DNA from 2 places in the Pediococcus pentosaceus ATCC 25745 genome. Region 2 is predicted to be linked to the other one. Evidence: a T-box and tRNA genes for the amino acid it is inferred to sense, from the RefSeq annotation. Region 2 holds a T-box; the other holds one or more tRNA genes.

Region 1 (3,426 bases), 800 kb from region 2:
TTATGTAATTGTCAATGAAGCAGGAGCGTCAGTTTATTCTGCTAGTAACGAAGCCCGAGAGGCATTTCCAGATCTTCAAGTTGAAGAAAGAAGTGCGATTAGTATTGGACGACGCTTACAAGATCCTTTAGCAGAATTGATTAAGATCGATCCTCAAGCAGTTGGAGTCGGTCAATATCAACATGATGTTGCGCAAAAAGATTTACATGAACAACTTGATAACGTCGTTGAAACGGCCGTTAACCAAGTTGGAGTTAATTTAAATACTGCTAGCCCAGAGTTGCTAACCCATATTTCGGGGTTAACTAAAACAACCGCTAAAAATATTGTTAATTTTCGAGAGGAAAATGGAAGCTATCATTCTCGCAAACAATTAAAAAAAGTCCCTCGCTTAGGACCTAAAGCCTATGAACAAGCAATTGGTTTTTTGAGAATTGTTGATGGAGATGATATTTTGGATAATACCGGAATCCATCCTGAAAGTTATGCAGTTGTTAAACAATTAGTGCAGTTATTGGGACTAAAATTGCAAGACATTGGTAAAGCGGAAGTTAACGAAAAACTACAGGGAGTGCAGGTTAAAGCAGTCGCTGAACAGCTTAACGTTGGCTGGGAAACTTTAGCTGATATTATCGCCGAATTACAGAAACCGGGACGTGATTTGCGAGATGAAATGCCGGCGCCATTACTTCGATCAGATGTTCTAACGCTAGAGGACCTTAAACCAGGGATGGAACTTCAAGGGACAGTACGAAATGTAATTGATTTCGGAGCATTTGTAGATATTGGGGTTAAACAGGACGGTTTAGTCCACATCTCAAAACTAAAGAAAGGTTTTGTAAAGCAACCCAGCGATGTGGTTGCGGTCGGGGATATTGTTAAAGTTTGGGTTGAAAGTGTAGACGTTGAACGCCACCGAATTCAATTAACAATGATTCCTAAGGATTAAAATGACAGATTTAGAATTGCAACAATTAACTCAACGCATTGCTCAAGAGTCCTTTGGCAAAAGTTTTCCGTATAAGGTGGTCTTTAATCAACGTTTAAAAACCACTGGTGGTCGCTATCATCTAAATGATCATCATATTGATATTAATCCGTTGATGCTGGAAGAATTCGATGAAGCGACCTTGATCGGGGTTATTAAACATGAACTAGTGCATTATTTTGTGCATATGTTAAACGAGAAACCAGATCATCGAAACCCACATTTTCAGCAGTTGTTACGAGCGGTGGGAGGATTAAGGTATGCTCCAACCACCTCTAAGCGTCGGCGAACTCCTCCCAAGTTACTATATCAATGCCAAGGTTGTGGATTACAATACCCCCGACAAAGGCGGATTAATACACGCAAGTATGTGTGTAGCAAGTGTCGCGGACGACTCAAATTATTATAAATTAGATTTTTTAAAATAAAACGTAAAAAAAGTCTTGCTAGCAGTAGGTAGATTTGATACTATTATCTAGTAAGCTTTTGCGGCCATGGCGGAACTGGCAGACGCGCAGGATTAAGGATCCTGTCCGAATTTACTCGGGTGGAGGTTCGAACCCTCTTGGCCGCATCAATAAAAAAGGACTCCTAGAAATAGGAGTCCTTTTTGTGTTTCTAAGAACTGTTTCAATATTGACACACTTTTTAATACACAATTAGTGTATTAGTATCGATGTGTATTAATAAGAATGCTGATTCTACGGTATTTAATCATTAGTGTATTTTGGCACGGTATTTGCTTATATATAGGTGAATGCAAAATATGTTGAATTATCAATGTGTTTCGCACATCGAAGCGGGTTTAACCACTTTGATGGATGGATGTTTATCTGAGGAGAAGCCATTTTAAATTAAAACTTAAACTTTGAAAAACACGATGGGATTAATCAGTCCCATCTTTTATCCTAGATAATTGAAAGCGTTTTTTGAAAATTTTAATTTAAGTTGGTTTCCAAACGAATAAACGTTCAATTTAGATTTAAGTTACAGGTTTTAGAACTTATTTTATTTATTTTTTGATTAAGCTGTAACAATATAATATGGGAGGTATACAGACAGATGGTTGGAATTATCATTGCTAGTCACGGCGAATTTGCTAAAGGTATTTTGCAATCAGGTTCAATGATCTTCGGTGAACAAGAAGACGTTAAAGCTGTTACATTAATGCCAAGTGAAGGCCCTGACGATATCAGAGCAAAACTTCAAGAAGCAGTTGCTTCTTTTAGTAACCAAGACGAAGTATTATTCTTAGTCGACCTATGGGGAGGCACTCCATTTAATCAAGTTAACAACTTGTTTGAAGAACACAAGGACAAATGGGCAATCGTTGCCGGTTTGAACTTGCCAATGCTAATCGAAGCTTATGCTTCACGTTTATCAATGGAATCAGCACAAGAAATTGCTGCTCATATCATTGAAACTGCTAAAGAAGGGGTTAAGGTTCGTCCCGAAGCTCTTCAACCAGAAGAAGCTCCAAAGGCAGCAGAAAGCGCACAAGTTGCTTCTGGTCGTCCAGGACACTTCGATTATGTCTTAGCTCGTATCGATACTCGTTTACTTCATGGACAAGTTGCTACAGCTTGGACAAAGACGACTAAACCAGATCGAATCATCGTTGTTTCTGATAACGTTGCTAAAGATGAACTTCGTTCTTCAATGATCAAGCAAGCTGCTCCATCAGGAGTTAAGGCTCATATCGTTCCTATTGATCAAATGATTAAACTTGCTAAGGATGATCAACATTTTGGTGGAACCCGTGCCATGCTATTATTTGAAACACCACAAGATGCTTTGAGAGCAATCGAAGGTGGCGTTCCACTTAAGTCATTAAACGTTGGTTCAATGGCACATTCACCTGGTAAAGTTCAACCTAATAAGGTATTGGCTTTTGACCAAAATGATATTGATACTTACAAGAAGTTGGAAGACATGAACGTTGAACTTGATGTTCGTAAAGTTCCAACCGATTCAAAAGACAATATGGATGCAATTATGAAGAAAGCTCAAGATGAGCTTAACGCAAAAAAATAATTTAATTATAACGGAGGATTAATAATCATGGCATTGAATGCAATTCAAATGATTTTAGTCGTTATCGTAGCGTTTTTAGCTGGTGTGGAAGGTATCTTGGATCAATTCCATTTCCATCAACCAGTAATCGCATGTACTTTAATCGGCTTAGTAACTGGTAACTTAGTACCTTGCCTTATCTTAGGTGGTTCACTTCAAATGATCGCTCTTGGTTGGGCTAACGTTGGGGCTGCTGTAGCTCCTGATGCTGCTTTGGCTTCTGTAGCTTCTGCTATTATTTTAGTTTTAGGTGGCCAAGGTAAAGCTGGTGTTTCATCAGCTATCGCTCTTGCTGTTCCTTTAGCTGTAGCTGGACTATTATTAACAATCATTGCTCGTACACTTGCAACTCTTATCGTTCACGT
Region 2 (3,426 bases):
AGCAACGTGCGGAATAATTGGAGCTAACATCTTAACTAATCCTTCCATATATACTGCTGGAAGTTTATCAGCCTTGTATGCTTCATTAACAAAGACCATCATTTGTGAAATAGCCGTGTTAAAGCGCATGTTTTCATAATCATCAGTTACCTTCTTAACAGTTTGGTTATAAATCATATCCAAACTGCCATCATTTTCAGTAACAATATGATCACGCAATTGGTTTTCGTCGTCAATCATCAAGCGCCAGACGCGGTCAATCCACTTACGACTTCCGTTAAGCCCATCTTCACTCCAGGCGACTGATTCTGTCAGAGGTCCCATGAACATTTCGTATAATCGTAAAGTATCCGCTCCAAAGCGCTCAACAATATCATCTGGATTAACCACGTTCCCTTTTGACTTAGACATCTTCTCATGATTGCTACCGAGAATCATCCCTTGGTTAACCAATTTTTGGAATGGTTCCTTAGTTGGTACAACTCCTAGATCATATAAAACTTTGTGCCAGAAACGTGCATAAAGTAAATGAAGTACCGCATGTTCAGCTCCACCAACATATAAGTCGACTGGTAACCATTCTTTAAGTAAATCTTCGTCAGCAATCTTTTGATCATTCTTAGGATCAACGTAACGGAGGAAGTACCATGAACTACCCGCCCATTGTGGCATTGTATTAGTTTCCCGGCGACCCTTACGTCCATTTTCATCAACTACGTTTACCCAATCATCTAAATTAGCTAATGGGCTTTCTCCGGTACCGGAAGGACGAATGTCAGTTGCAGCTGGGAGTCTCAATGGCAATTCATCTTCAGGAATCAAAGTTGTTTCTCCATCTTCCCAATGAATTACAGGGATTGGTTCACCCCAGTAGCGTTGGCGAGAGAAGACCCAGTCACGAAGACGATAGTTAACCTTCTTATGACCAACTCCATGTTCTTCCAACCAGCTAATCATGGTATCAATAGCCGTCTGCTTATCCATCCCATCTAGGAATCCAGAGTTAATTAGCCCGCCTTCGCTGTCCAATACTCCATCTTCAAGATTGCCACCTTCATAAACTGGCACCATATCTATCTTGAATTTCTTAGCAAATTCGTAGTCACGGCCATCATGAGCAGGAACAGCCATCACTGCTCCAGTTCCGTATGAAGCCAATACGTAATCACTAATCCAAACTGGAATTTTCTTACCATTAACAGGGTTAACCGCGTATGCTCCCGTGAAGACTCCCGTCTTGTCTTTATTCAAATCCGTCCGTTCAAGATCTGATTTAGTTGCAACAGCTTTCTTGTATTCTTCAACGGCAGCTTTACTTTCTGGAGTTGTAATTTGGTCAACGAGGTCATGTTCTGGTGAAATTACCAAGTATGTTGCGCCAAATAATGTATCTGGACGCGTTGTAAATACTTCAATTTGTTTTTCGCTATCTTCAACATTAAAGAAGACGCTAGCCCCCACTGAACGACCAATCCAGTTTTTTTGCATTTCTTTAATACTATCGGGCCAATCTACCAGGTCCAAATCGTCAATCAAACGGTCGGCGTAAGCTGTAATTTTAAGAATCCATTGTTTCATTGGTTTACGATAAACGGGGAACCCACCACGTTCTGTCTTACCATCCACAACTTCTTCGTTAGCAACTACCGTTCCACCCATTAAATCAGGAGCCCAGTTTACCAGCGTTTCTTTTTCATAAGCTAAGCCCTTCTTGTAGAGTTGCTCAAAAATCCATTGAGTCCACTTGTAGTAAGCTGGATCAGTTGTATTAACTTCTCGCGACCAGTCATAAGAAAAACCAAGTGATTGGATTTGACGCTTAAAGTTTTGAATATTCTTAGCTGTAAAATCACGCGGATTGTTACCCGTCTTCATCGCATATTGTTCTGCTGGAAGACCAAAAGCATCCCATCCCATTGGATGAAGTACTTTGTAACCTTGCATACGTTTCATTCGTGACATAATATCTGTTGCTGTATATCCTTCAGGATGGCCCACATGGAGTCCTTGACCTGATGGATAAGGGAACATGTCTAATGCATAATATTTGGGTTTGTCTGCATCTTCGACCGTCTTAAAAGTCTCATTGTCGCTCCAGAATTGCTGCCACTTCTGTTCGATATCTTTATGATTATAAGCCATAGTTTCCTCCATTATTATATTTGTCGATAAAAAAAAACCTAAGGATTCTAAAAAAGAATCCTTAGGACGAAAAGTTCCGCGGTACCACCTATGTTTTGCAAAATGCACACTTGAATACCTTAACGCGGAAAACGACAATCTCTACTTAGGTTCAAGATTGTTAATTTTAAAGACGAGTTCGTTGAAAGTCATTCCGAATTTCCACTAGCCATTCGGTCTCTTAAAATATCCATCCCAACTACTACTTCTTTTATCGACAATATTTAGTTAGGTTTATCATACCAATCTCCACGCTTCATTACAACTCAATATGCTAAAATTAATTATGAAGTTAAAGGAGAAACGTATGCACAGCAGAAAATATACTCATTTATTAATCAATATTCTACCTACGCTTTTATTTATCTTAATCGTAAGTTTAGTTATTTTTAAGCCCAGCTGGGTACACGCCTATGACAACAGCATCAGTAGTCTGGTGCAATCTGTCCGAACGCCTGGATTCAATCAAGTGGTCAGCATCTATACCCAGCTAGGTAATTCTATTCCTTACATAATTATCAGCTTGATAGTCTGCTTAATTTTAATTCTAAAGCACCTAAAGAAAGCCGCTTTATTCTTGGCTTGTAATATTGTCCTCGGAAATGGACTTAATCATTTAATTAAACAAATCATTCAACGCCAACGCCCCGAATTCCGTTTAATCAGTATTGGTGGTTATAGTTTTCCTAGTGGTCATTCAGTGGCGGCTATGGTTTTATTTGGAAGCCTAATTTTTATCACTTTCCAAGTTGTCCATCATCAATTAAAACGAAACTTACTAGCATTAATCTACTTAATTCTAATGCTAGGCATTGGCCTATCCCGAATTTATTTAAACGTTCATTTTCCAACGGATGTTACGGCGGGATTCTTACTTGGTTTAATCGTTCTTCAATTTACAACCTATCTCTTTTATGGAAGGAAAATTAAAAATGCTTGATAATGCCATGCAATACAGTCATCAATTACTAACTGAAATTGTTCAACCCGGCGATGTGGTAATCGATGCCACTATGGGAAATGGTCATGACACTTTATTTTTAAGTGAATTGGTTCAAAGCACTGGCCGAGTTTTTAGTTTTGATGTTCAAAAAGCAGCTTTAGAGCAAACTCGAGCTCTGTTTGAGCACCAGCATCAAACCTTAATTAATGTTGAACTAATCCATGCTAGTCATGATCAAATTGACCATTATGTCACCGAACCCATTACTGGGGCCATCTTTAATCTAGGATATTTACCGGGCG

The links. The T-box of region 2 lies ahead of leuS (leucine--tRNA ligase). A T-box ahead of a tRNA ligase gene usually reads a tRNA of that ligase, here a tRNA-Leu.
Region 1: it has a tRNA-Leu gene. The T-box ahead of leuS (leucine--tRNA ligase) is inferred to sense a tRNA for this amino acid. The anticodon was not compared.

The regions. Positions count from the first base shown of each region.
Region 1 covers NC_008525.1:1,485,255-1,488,680, reverse strand. Annotated here, with positions in the region: gene PEPE_RS07380 (Tex family protein) at 1-949, shown strand, start outside; gene PEPE_RS07375 (SprT family protein) at 951-1,397, shown strand; tRNA gene PEPE_RS07370 (tRNA-Leu) at 1,477-1,562, shown strand; gene PEPE_RS07365 (mannose/fructose/sorbose PTS transporter subunit IIA) at 2,051-3,022, shown strand; gene PEPE_RS07360 (PTS mannose/fructose/sorbose transporter subunit IIC) at 3,050-3,426, shown strand, end outside.
Region 2 covers NC_008525.1:684,574-687,999, reverse strand. Annotated here, with positions in the region: gene leuS (leucine--tRNA ligase) at 1-2,142, opposite strand, end outside; T-box leader at 2,202-2,408, opposite strand; gene PEPE_RS03150 (phosphatase PAP2 family protein) at 2,489-3,121, shown strand; gene PEPE_RS03145 (class I SAM-dependent methyltransferase) at 3,114-3,426, shown strand, end outside.